DNA from 3 places in the Paenibacillus sp. FSL K6-1217 genome. Region 1 is predicted to be linked to each of the others. Evidence: riboswitches for the same ligand, from Rfam matches in the RefSeq annotation. Region 1 holds a riboswitch; each other region holds the start of a gene.
What was found. A riboswitch is a leader RNA that binds a small molecule or an ion and turns the genes downstream of it on or off. The one in region 1 is predicted to bind cobalamin.
Positions count from the first base shown of each region.

Region 2: linked by a shared signal. The riboswitch ahead of MHH28_RS31425 (energy-coupling factor ABC transporter permease) and the one ahead of MHH28_RS25065 (anaerobic ribonucleoside triphosphate reductase) in region 1 are both predicted to bind cobalamin.
Region 3: linked by a shared signal. The riboswitch ahead of MHH28_RS27245 (S-layer homology domain-containing protein) and the one ahead of MHH28_RS25065 (anaerobic ribonucleoside triphosphate reductase) in region 1 are both predicted to bind cobalamin.

Region 1 covers NZ_CP150271.1:5,671,293-5,675,445, forward strand. Annotated here, with positions in the region: gene nrdG (anaerobic ribonucleoside-triphosphate reductase activating protein) at 1-239, opposite strand, end outside; gene MHH28_RS25065 (anaerobic ribonucleoside triphosphate reductase) at 236-2,221, opposite strand; cobalamin riboswitch at 2,560-2,791, opposite strand; gene MHH28_RS25070 (MTH1187 family thiamine-binding protein) at 3,132-3,437, shown strand; tRNA gene MHH28_RS25075 (tRNA-Thr) at 3,611-3,682, shown strand; gene MHH28_RS25080 (hypothetical protein) at 3,831-4,153, shown strand, end outside.
Region 2 covers NZ_CP150271.1:7,167,216-7,171,368, reverse strand. Annotated here, with positions in the region: gene MHH28_RS31440 (energy-coupling factor ABC transporter ATP-binding protein) at 1-44, opposite strand, end outside; gene cbiQ (cobalt ECF transporter T component CbiQ) at 89-874, opposite strand; gene MHH28_RS31430 (energy-coupling factor ABC transporter substrate-binding protein) at 871-1,164, opposite strand; gene MHH28_RS31425 (energy-coupling factor ABC transporter permease) at 1,164-1,928, opposite strand; cobalamin riboswitch at 2,213-2,407, opposite strand; gene MHH28_RS31420 (ArsR/SmtB family transcription factor) at 2,547-3,479, shown strand.
Region 3 covers NZ_CP150271.1:6,177,910-6,182,062, reverse strand. Annotated here, with positions in the region: gene MHH28_RS27245 (S-layer homology domain-containing protein) at 1-1,773, opposite strand, end outside; cobalamin riboswitch at 1,967-2,165, opposite strand; gene MHH28_RS27240 (hypothetical protein) at 2,969-4,153, opposite strand, start outside.

The DNA.
Region 1 (4,153 bases):
CCAGCCGAGAAAAAAGGGTCCCCGCCCGCCAGCGTCAAGCCGTCCAGCAGCGGATTGCCTGCAATCTCTTCTATAATCTCCCGCCGCCGCTCCGGGGTGAAGACCTCCCCGTAGTTAAAGTTCCAGGTCTTCGGGTTGAAGCAGCCGGGGCAGCGGTGGCGGCAGCCGCTGAAGAAGAGGACGGCCCGCAGGCCTTCCCCTTCATTGATCGACTCCGGGTAATAGCCGCAAATGTTCATAGATGCTTAACACGGTCCCGGACTTCGGCTTGCTTGGCAGCATTGAAGCGGGTCTGATAGTCACCGGTCAGATACCCGGTAACCCGGCGCAGACGGCGGATATGGGTGGTATCCTCATGGGCATTGCAGGTCGGGCAATTCGTGCCGATGACCCCTTCATAGCCGCAGCCGGAGCAGCGGTCAATCGGATGGTTAATGCTGAAGTAGCTGATGTCCTGCTCCAGCGCGTATTTGATGATTTTGACGAAGGCTGACGGATTGCTCCGGGCATTGCCGTTCAGCTCGACATAAGAGATCGCTCCGGCGTTGCAGTATTCATGGAACGGCGCTTCCAGGCTGATCTTCTTGGCAGCGCTCAGCTCATGATAGACCGGAATATGGAACGAGTTCGTATAGTATTCCCGGTCGGTTACCCCAGGGATAGAGCCTAGCACCTTGCGGTCGATCTTGGTGAACTTGCCGGAAAGACCCTCGGCGGGCGTTGCGAACAAGGTGATGTTGAGGTTAAGCTCCTCGCTCTTACGGTCGCAATATTCACGCATGTGGCGGACGATGGCTACAGCCTTGGCGTGGATATCCATGTCTTCGCCATGGTGCTTGCCGTACATGGCTTTCATGCATTCCGCCATGCCGATGAAGCCCAGCGACAGGCTGCCGTGCTTCAGCAGTTCGCCTACGCTGTCATCGGGGGCAAGCTGCTCGCCGCCTTCCCACACGCCTTCGCGCATCATGAAATCGGAGGCTTTGGCCTTCTGGGCAGCCTGAATACGGAAGCGGTGCAGGAGACCGTCGAGCGCAATATCCATATAATGATTCAGGTCGTCGAAGAATCCTTCTTCGTCAGCGGCCAGTCGGCGGCCGGTTACTGTACCATGGGCCAGTCCAAGACGCACCAGGTTGAGCGTATTGAAGGACAGGTTGCCTTTGCCGGAGCAGTGGTTGCGTCCGAAGCGGTCGCCGAGCACACGGGTACGGCAGCCCATTGTAGCGAATTCGGTATCCGGGTCAGCCGGATCATAATATTGCATGTTCAGCGGAGCATCCAGATTGGCGAAGTTCGGATAGAGTCTGCGTGCAGAGCACTCAGCCGCCTTCAGGAACAGTTCATAGTTAGGGTCGCCCGGCTGCTGGTTGATGCCTTGCTTACATTTGAAGATCTGAATCGGGAACACCGGTGTCTCCCCGCTGCCCAGTCCGTTCATGGTGGCCGTCAGGAGCGAGCTGATCACAAGCTGGCCCTCCGGGGAGGTACAGGTGCCGTAGTTGATGCTGGTAAAAGGAATCTGTCCGCCGGAGCGGCTGGACATCGTATTCAGGTTATGTACCATACTCTCTGCGGCCTGCAGGGTCTCGCTCTGCGTCTCCTTCAGGGCAAAACGGAAGGCGCGCGGATACTGCTCAGCCAGATCGCTGCGGCTCATCGTAATCTCCCCAAGCTCAGACACTTCTGCATTTTCCTCGAAATACTCCAGTCCTTTGCGGAAGAGCTTGGAGAAGGATTTGGTCACATAAGGGGCCAGGTCATAATCCAGCTTGTTGGCGGATACGCCGCCGTATTGCGCATTTTGCTGTGACTGGAAAATAATCGCCACCAGCGACATCGCCGTCATAATCGAGTTGGGAGGCCGTACGCTGCCGTTGCCGGTGTTGAAGCCTTCACGGAGAAGCCGTTCAAACGGAATGAAGATGCAGTTCGTGGTTCCGATAGCATATTGATCCAGGTCATGTACATAGACGACATTATCCAGGGTAGCCTGTACCAGCTGCGGCGGCATGGTGAAGTTGCGGGCGTACCATTTGGAATATTCACTGCCGAACTTACTCATTTTGCCGGAGAAGCTCTCCCCGTTCAGGTTGGCATTCTCGCGCAGCAGATCCAGATCCCGGCTGTCGATAATATCCCGTCCCAGATGAATGACCTCTTCTAATAGAACCTCTTGTGCAGCTTGTCCTTCGTTATAACGTTTCTCCAGCAGCGTCATTATATAACTCTCTCCTCTCGGGTATTGTAAGCGTGATATGTAATATAGAACGGTCAGGACATCATTAAAAAAGCACCTCCGGCCGGGAAGGCCGGAAATGCCCGAATGCAGGATGCAAAGATCCGGGAAGCGGAAATTTGCCTGTGGTCTGGGTGGAATATACGAGCAGACAAGGGGCGAATAGCTGAAGCCCGTTCTGGTATATTCCGCAGAGCCGATACCTGAAGGTAATCACCGATCGTCCTCAGGTATCGGCAGCCTCTGGCCCGATTGACGGGAGGCTGACTCTGCTATTGCAGGCCGCATACGGACACCTCCCCTGTTCCTCGCAGGAGTCTAAGCGGTGCCGCGAAACAGGCAGGTCTCCTGGCTTCCGGCAACTCCTCCGGCGCCTTCCCGGGGGGCGTATTCAGCCCCTTAGTGGCAGTTAGCCGGAGAATGCCGCCCTGGGGCAGCTAGCCCGGGGAGCATCCGGTTACAGTGGCGGGACCGCAGCGGTTTTGCACCGCGCTTCCCTATTAAGTCTCCTCTCTATTGAGAGAGTGAAACACCTGTTTCTACTATATTTTGTTGTTATTCATTAAAGCTACCGCAATATATTGTGTTTGTAAATGATTTTTTGCAATCCCGCACGGGGAGCGGGTTCCGCGCTTTTACTCACAGCTGATCCACAGTTAGTCCACAGGTAATCCACAACTTTCCTATCGATTTGGCCGAAATGATTCATAAATTCTCCGAAAATACGCCACAAAGAATCCATAAATAGAGTGCGTCTAATCCTCGTAATCTTTGTAACGAATAGTAAGAAAATAACGGGGTGGGCAGGAGATTTGTGGGAAGCCTGCCGAAGCGGTACAATAAGAGGATAAGCAAGGGGCAGGCAGATCAGACAATCAGGAGGGTGATTACGATGGCAATTGGCGAAGTGACCGTTATTCCGGTTGGCACAGGCAGCACCAGTCTCAGCAGCTATGTGGCCGAGATGCAGCGCGTGCTGGAGACGGTGGAGGGCATAACCTATGAGCTTACTTCTATGGGAACGATTATTGAAGGACCGGTAACGCGGATTCTGGCTGCGGTAGAAGCGCTGCATGAGTCGCCGTTCACCGCCGGGGCGCAGAGAGTCTCAACCTCGCTCAAAATCGATGACCGGCGCGACAAGCCCTCCACCAGCCGCAGCAAGCTGGAATCCGTGGAGCGCAAGCTGCAAGGATAGTAACCACTTATAGTATCTTATCAGAATCAACCGATAAGGAGCAGATTCCTGCCGGGCATATGCTGGCTGAGTTTGATCTGGGCTGGGTATACAGCAACCAGCGGAAAAAGGGGTTGCGTTTTCCGCTGGAAGAGTTATAATATTTTTTGTTTGGCAGACACAGAGGTCTGTAGGCTGGTGTAGCTCAGGGGTAGAGCAACGCACTCGTAATGCGTAGGCCGGGGGTTCAATTCCCTTCACCAGCATATTTGTGAAGTCGATAGTGGCGCGGGTTTCCGGTTTTTTGGAACTGCGCCTTTTTTCTATGCAAGCATCAACATCTGCCATTCTTCTAACCTTTAGTTAAGTAAAGTGGGGAGCCTATGGTTGGATGCTAGGAGGCAAAGATCTTATATGGGAAACCGGACATTCCTGATTGTTACCAGTGCCGATTCAGATTTAATTGATTATGAGAATACAGCTTTCGAGACGAATAATTTTCTCGCTCCAGTATGGTTTTGTCTGGTCAGCCAAGACCAGTTCCAGCGCTATAGCAGGCAGCTAATGCAAGCTTGGAGCAAGATTCAACCCCATATGGGCCAACCGGATGTGGAGGATTTGGTGGAGTGGGAACATTTTTCCGAGGCCTTCCAATGGCAGATTCCATGGGCGGATGCTGCAGAGCAGTTGCGCCTGAGTTTACCGGGCACGCTGGCCCGTTTCCCGGCGCTTGCCAC
Region 2 (4,153 bases), 1.5 Mb from region 1:
TGAAACACCACGCCGTCACAAGCCAGACTATATTCCTGATCCATGGCCGACTCCTTTCATATGTTTGATTACAGCTTGCTTACACAGATCACCGCAGAGCCAAGTACATCTCAGCCAGCAGCAGTGCCGCAATACCGGCATAAGCCTGAACGGCATACCGCCGCGGCACAGGGCGCGCAGTATAGGGCGGGAGGATAATATCGTCTGTGAATCCGCGGGCCAGCAGCCCCTGCGATAATCCGTAATAACGGTGCATCGTGTTGCCGAACAGCGCTCCCGCCATGGCCGCAGTCTCCCGTAGCCTGTCCTTGTAACCCCGGCGGCCTCCGCGCAGCCTGCGGGCCAGCAGCAGCCCGTGCGCCGCATCACTCAGCAGGAACAGGAAACGGTACATAATCAGCATCAGCTCCAGGACAATCTGCGGCATCCTCAGCCTGCGGAGCACCTGCAACAGCTCACTGAACGGGGTAGTGAACATCAGGAAGAAGAAGCAGCTCATGCAGGCTGATACCCTGGCCAGCAGCTCTCCGGCGCGCAGAAGCCCGGCCGCTGTAATATATACCGGCAGGTGCAGTCCCGGCAGCGGGAATATTCCTGGCTCTCCCGCTGCCGGATGCCCGAATTCCACGAGCAGTGCAGGCACGCTAAGGGCATAGAACAGCAGCGCTGTACCGAACAGCATGCCATACGCACGGAAGGGAATCCGGGCCTGCAGGATACACCATGACATCATCCATAGGGTGATTGCTGCCTGCAGTACCGGATGTACGATGTAAGAGAGCAGGAACATCAGGGCTGCGAACGAGCTTTTCCACATCGGGGACAACTGGCGCAGCGCATTATTGTAGGAGAGAACGTCAATCCGCCGGATCACTTGCTGCTATGCTGCTTCGTCCCGCCCTGCTTGCCCTTGAGCAGCCCCAGGGTATAACCGATTACACCGGCACCAATCGCGGCCTGCAATGCGAACAGCATACTCTCCGTTTCACCCGGCAGCTCGGTCAGCGGCTTGAACCACGGCTTATAATCAGGATTAATCTCGGTAATTACACCTTCAGCCACATCATCGGCCCCGCCGAATTCCCCGTTGACCAGCAGCAGCGGCAGAATAACCAGCAGAATAACAACCAGCAGCATCAACCCGTTTTTCCATTTATTGCTCATTAGGCTCTTCCTCCGTTCACCTTGCGTTTCAACAGCGACAATTCATTCGGGCTATACGATTTCAGCCAGTTCCACAGCAGTACCGTCAACAGCCCTTCACTGATGGCCAGCGGGATTTGCGTCACGGCAAAGATGCCCCCGAATTTGAGAAAAGAGGCCAGCACGCCGCCATCCGCCGCCGGAAAAGCCACCGCCAGCTGGAAGGAAGTCACTATATACGTACTCAGATCCGCCACCGCCGCCGCACAGAACAAGGCCAGCTTCTCGCGTCCCCGCCGCTTCATCATCAGCTTATACACGGTATATCCGGCAAAAGGGCCCGCCACCGCCATCGAGAACGCATTGGCACCGAGCGTTGTAATCCCCCCGTGCGCCAGCAGCAGCGCCTGAAACAGCAGGACAATCGAGCCGATTACGCTCATGGGGAGCGGCCCCAGCATTACCGCACCAAGTCCCGTACCCGTGGGGTGGGAGCTGCTTCCGGTGACGGAAGGCATTTTGAGCGCAGACAATACGAAGGTGAACGCCCCTGCCAGACCCAGCAGCAGCTTCAGCTCCGGGTTCTCCCGGGTCATGGCTCTCAGCTTGAAGATTCCCAGCACAAAAAACGGGATAAACGCCGCCCACCAGAACACCGCCCAGCCTACCGGCAGAAATCCTTCCATAATGTGCATTGCCCGGGCCGTCCCCGGTTCATTCAGCATAAAGTACACCGTAAATCCGGCAACGAGTGCCGCAAAGCTCCACCATCGATGCTTTTTCATTTGTCACCCTCCATGTTTGTTGATTTGCCATTAAAGTTGATAAAGCCCAAAAATCCCACCCTAAAGGGTGGGAGTGTATGTACGCAGGCAAGTTCGACAGAGCGCGCAGCCTGAAGCCAAGCCAGAACAAGGGGCTTACTTCGTCCCATCACCATGGTCCGTATCCTTGTATCCCGCAGCTATCAACCGGTGTCCTCTCTAAGCTCCAAGATTCCTCCGGTCCATCAGGGCAGAACGCCTCTTCTCATTAACCTATCCGTACACCGCTCCTATCCGCGTAGAGTCGTGGTGTGCGTCGACAAGGTAGGTCTCCTGGCTTGGAATACAGGCGCTGCAGACTTCGTCTTCCCCGGGGCTACCCGAGTGACCTCATGAAGTGCAGCTCTTCCATACAGTGGCGGGACCGCTCGGGACTTGCACCCGATTCCCTGTTATCCCTTGCCGCATCCGGCAAGAGCACCTTGTTTCATCGCTAATTCATCTCACATCATAGCGGACCCAGCTCGGCATGTCTGTGATATAAATTGGAAAAGCTGCCTGGAAGCCAATCATGGCTTGTAGAAATTTTATTTGAGTAATATAATTATTAACTATATAACCTGAACGTGGAGGCATCCGATGAAACTTGATCTGACCGAACAATCCTTGCCCGTGTACGAGGCCTTGTCCAGTACCGTGCGTCTGCACATGCTGCGGCTGCTGTCCGATAAGCCCATGAACGTGAAGGAGCTGGCCGCAGCCCTCAAGCTCAGCAGTGCCATTATGACCATGCATGTGCGCAAGCTCGAAGCCGCCGGGCTGATCACCAGCCATATGGCCCCCGGGAAAAGCGGACTGCAGAAGATTTGTACACTGGCCGCCGACGGGGCAGAGATAGTTTTTCCGGGACAGGCCCGGACTGCGCGCAGAGGATACCGCAAGGACATCCCGGTGGGCCATTATTCCGACTTCCAGATCGAGCCTACCTGCGGACTGTCTACGACGGAGAGGGTCATCGGGCACTTCGACGATCCCCGTTACTTCTGGGACCAGGAGCGGGTGAACGCCGGGATTCTGTGGTTCGGCAAGGGGTTCGTCGAGTATAAAATCCCGAACTTCCTGCTGTCGAGCCAGCAGCCGGAGGAGCTTGCCATCACGATGGAGATCGCCTCCGAAGCCCCTTCGATCAACAACAACTGGCCGTCGGATATTACCTTCACGCTGAACGGACAATCGCTCGGCTTCTGGACCAGCCCCGGTGACTACGGAGATAACCCGGGAAAATACACACCGGCCTGGTGGCCTGCACTCACCAATCAATACGGCCTGCTCAAGCAGCTGCGGATTACACAGGCGGGCACCTTCATGGACGGGCAAAAGCTGTCGGAAGTCACCTTAGATCAGGTAGGCATCCGCAATAAACAATGGACCTTCCGGCTCTCAGTCGAGGAGGATGCCGAGCACATCGGCGGCCTCACCCTGTTCGGCAAGGGCTTCGGCAATTACAACGAGGATCTTGTGTTTGAGCTGTTTTATACGGATACTGTGGCAGATTTGCCTGATTCTTTGTAAAAGCCTGCTTAGCAGGGTTTGTGGCAGGGTGTAGAAGGCTATGTACTAGTAGGTAGGTAGGTAGGTAGGTAGGTAGGTAGGTAGGTAGGTAGGTAGGTAGGTAGGTAGGTAGGTAGGTAGGTAGGTAGGTAGGTAGGTAGGTAGGTAGGTAGGTAGGTAGGTAGGTAGGTAAGATTTATTAGTTAGACTAATTTAGGTTAGTTTTCATTTCAGCTACTTTTGGAGCCAATACTCCTCATTTCTGCTTCAGGCCCACTTTTGGCCCATTCAGGTGCATTAGTGCACTTCATTTTCACTCAAATCCCACTTTTTGCCGATTCAAGTGCACTAATGCTCTTCATTTCCGCTCAAATCCCACTTTTGGCCGATTCAGGTGCACTAATGCTCTTCATTTTCGCTCAAATCCCACTTTTGACCGATTCAGGTGCATTAGTGCTCTTCATTTCCGCTCATCGCCCACTTTCGGCCGGCACTAATGCCCTTCCCAACATCCAACCAGCCAGCTTCTCACCCCACCAATTCGGATTTATCCCTCTCATTTCCTCATCCAGCCCACTTTCCGCCGCACCCATGGGATTTATCCCCTTTACTTTTTCACCATTCTCTTCCTTCTATATCTGCACATTAACTTTGCACCTTCGCCTCCCTTTCACACTTCCTTCTCCCCTTCCCCC
Region 3 (4,153 bases), 510 kb from region 1:
CAGCAGCGCTGCAAATTCAGCGCGGGTAATATTCTTTTTCGGTGCAAATACCAGACTGCCCTTACTCACACCATTCATCAGCTTACGGTCATATGCCGTGTATACCGACTCCAGCGCCCAAGGCGAGATCGACTTCACATCGCCAAAAGCCGGACGGTCCGCCGCAGCAGAAGCCACCGTTACCGGGGCCGTATGACGGACGATTGCCGGGGTTTTATCCTTCAGATAGCCCGTAACCGTCAAGGTATATTTATTGGCTGGCAGACCGCCGGCAACAACCGCCAGGCCTGCGGCATCTGTAACTGCCGTTTTGCCCCCTACGGTCACTTGTACGCCTGCTGCCGGTGAGGTTACCGGATCGGAGGTGAAGGTAGCTTCATTCCATACCCACTTCTTCTGGTTCACCTGCACCTTCAGATCTTGCTTTGGCTGCGGCTGCGCAGGAGTAACGGTTATGGAATCTACCACCTGCGTGTTGTCTCCGCCATAATAGACTACGATGCGGTCATTCTCCTCCAGCGCGAACTCGCCCATGCCTACACTTGGATAGATCCATGCTCCGCCGCGGGCGACTACATACATCCAGCCGTCATATCCGCCAAAAGCGCCCGCGCTCACGCCGCCGATCCCCGTCACATAGTTGCCTGCTTCATTGACCAGGGCCAGGCGCTTGGCCGCTGCTGTCTTTTCCAGTGCCTTAAGCACATTTCCAGCGTAGACGCTGCCTTCAGCCAAGGTTGCATTCGGACCTTCAATCGTTACCGAGACATTCACTTGAGGATTTTTTACAGGGGTGCTGCTGAAGTCAAAGAGCTTACCGCCTGTACCGAGCAGCTTGTACGCTACCAAAGCCTCCAGCGCCTGCTCCGTGGAGAGCGGATTCGAGCTGCCGCCTGCGGTGTGGGCGAACCCGCCGCCTGCTGCGCTGAAGCTCAGCAGCTTGCTGACCAGGTTGATCTGGCCTTTGGTATATTCCGCTCCCGCCGGATCAATGCCAAAGGAAGACAGCGCAATGATAGCCTGTGCTACACTCTCGCTGCTGTCGCCATATCCGCCGTTCTTGTCCTGTGCCTTAGCCAGCCAGGCTGCCGCCCGCTGACCGGCAGCATTCACTGCCGCTTCCTTCTGGTGTCCGGCCAGTGCAGTCAGCACCATCGCGGTCATATCCGGATCACTCGCACCCGTAGTCAGGGTGAAGCCGCCATCCGGGTTCTGCTTGGCCAGAATCTCAGCCAGCAGCTTGGCCGGTGTCCATTTCGCATTTGCCGGGATTGTATAGCTGCCGGAATCCAGAGCCAGCAGTGCATAGACCGGATTATTCAGCGTCTGGCCGGTGATTTTATCGTTATTGTACAGCTTCTCGATCAGGTTATAGCCTGCCACATTCGCCGGATCACCGCCGAGTGCCTTGACGGCAAGCGTGGTCCGGGCATAGTCCGTAGCTCTGGCCAAAACACCCTTAGCCTCGGCTACCTTGCCCTCAAGCGCCTTCAGATAGCTGGCAGGAACCTTATAGCCCGCTTGTGCAAGGCCAATGGCCTGCCAGTCCGACTGGACTCCGTTCTTCAGTATTAACTCGGCAGTGGCATAGACTGCATCGGTTACGCTGGCCGCCGTACCTGCGGGCAGAGCAGCTACCGCTGGTGCGGAAGCTCCGTCTGTCTGTGCAGCAGCTTGTCCTGCCGGGGCCACGGCTGCTCCCAGCATAGCGAACAGCATAATAACAGTAAGCCCCAGCCGTGCGAGCCGGGATGATAAAGAATGGTTCTTCATAACTAACCTCTTTCCTGAAATAGAATGGATGAATCCTGCTTCCTCCGCAAATCACGCGGCAACCTAAAGACCGCCCTGTGCAGGGCGGCCGGGGAAGAATCGGGCACAGGGCGGCTGAAGTGAGTGATTGCTCTCATACCTGCAGCTCTCGTCGACCTCAGCATCTGCTTCCACATTCTTACCCCCGAAGAATAGGAACAACAACGAAAAAGGCAGGTCTCCTGGCTCATACTTCACCGCTTCCCCTGCCTTCCCATCCAGTGAACAGACAGTGGCTTCTCAGGAGTCGCTCCGTATTTACAGTGGCGGGACCGCGCCGGACTTGCACCGGGCTTCCCTTTTAAGCAGATTTCTCTCCTAGACATAGCTCTGCCAGCATCTGATGGCGATAGCGCCAGGCCTCCAAGGAAATCCGCACCTTTTCCCAAAGCTTATTAAATTTTAATATTCTGAACCAATCATATCTACTATTCCCCTGTATGTCTATAGACAAGCTATTTCTATTACAGCTCAGCTAACCTTAACCTCAGGCCCTGCCCAGCCCGCACCAAAAAATCCTGAACAGCACACACCCGCTCCCCGGCACATGTTGCTATTCAGGACTATGGAGTCACACTTCTGCTGCTATTCGACATATCGACTCACCTATGAGACGTTGGCAGAAGACCGATTGTATTATGTACATCAGAATTAGTATAAAAGCAGCCGGAAACGCATTCTATTGCATTTCATACCATTGATTGCGCCAATTCCTCCTCAGCCAGGCCAAATCCGGACAATCTAATGTACCAAATGCAACAGAACGCCATATCAAGCTCGATATACCTGATTCTAGTGTACAAAGTGCAATAGAGCGAAATAAAGTTCAGTTGAGTAGCTTACCGACACCCGCGCACTAACCCGTGGCTTGCTGAGGGATGGCATGCCCCGATTAAGGTGCAAACGGTATGCTTAAATGTAATCTGTACAACTAAACCGTCTGATGTACTGGCAAATGTCCTTTTAGCTGTATTTCGTGCAATTAAAATGCTTCTATACACGGGTTTTCGCCTATTCGTGCGAATTTAGTTGTATAGAATACAGTTGGGAGAGGTTTGTCTTGCTTTTCACTGTTTTTAGTTGTACAGAATACACCTGTCTCTGGAGGTTCGCTTTGAACGAAAGCCTGACAGCCTGTCCGCTTATCCCCGCGGCTTTACTCCGCGTCCGCTTCCGGGCTTGCGGAAGCGGATGGCTCCGCACTAGGCGCCGCTGTAGCGGTAGCGTCCGGGACGCTGCCCGGGTCTGCATGCAGCTTCAGCGTGTAGCGTCCGGCGGTGATCATATCACCTGCCGCCAGCTTCGCGCCCGCTGCGAGCTCCACCGTCACCTCGTGTACGCGTGACGGAGTCCCCGCCGCCGCCGGAGAGGTGGTGGCTCCCTTGTCCGCGCCGCCGTCCGCTCCGGCGCCGCCTTCAATCTTCGCGCCGCCGTCAACTCCGGCGCCGCCTTCAACCTTCGTGCCGCCGTCCGCCCCGGCGCCGCCTTCACCCTTCGCGCCGCCGTCCGCTCCGGCGCCGCTTTCAACCTTCGCACCGCCGTCCGCTCCGGCGCCGCCTTCAACCTTCGCACCGCCGTCCGCTCCGGCGCCGCCTTCAATCTTCGCGCCGCCGTCAACTCCGGCGCCGCCCTCACCCTTCGCACCGCCGTCCGCTCCGGCGCCTGCACTAATCTGGCAACTGTTAACCGTTGCCTTAACCTCGTAGTCCGTAACGCCGCTGCCGGACTCCACGCCGATCCGCTCCGGCTTGAAGGCGGAGCATTCTACGGCGTCGGTGAAGCTGAACAACAGCTTCACGCCGTTGTTCTTACCCGCTGTCCCGCCTTCCGTGTTCCCGCCAGTTCCCTCATCACCGCCGCTGTTCCCGCCAGTTCCCTCATCACCGCCGCTGTTCCCGCCAGTCCCCGCATCTCCTCCGGTTCCGGCGTCACCGCCGATAAGCCGGACCGAGACCGGGGCTGCTCCAGCGGCCTCTCCGGTCACTGCCGGAAGCGGGCTGGGGCTGGATACCGGCGCGGCTATATCCTTACCGCGCCCCCCAAGCTGGCTGATAAGGATGACAGCCGCAATTAGAATGATCCCGAGGATGCTCCCTGAGATCAGGATTTGAAATCGGCTGCGGCTGACCCACCGCGCCAGCGGCGAAGCCAGCTGGGCGCGGGCTTCATTGTAGACAGTCTGCATAGCAGGCGTTGCTGTCTCGAGATGGGTTTTGCGGAATTCCCGGTTCTTGAACGCCTCGCGGTCGCTCTTCAGGAAATACCGCAGCACGGCCCGCTTGTAATTCGGCCACAGCTTCTTGCCGGAGCTTGCGAACAGCCAGCTATGCTGCGACCAGTC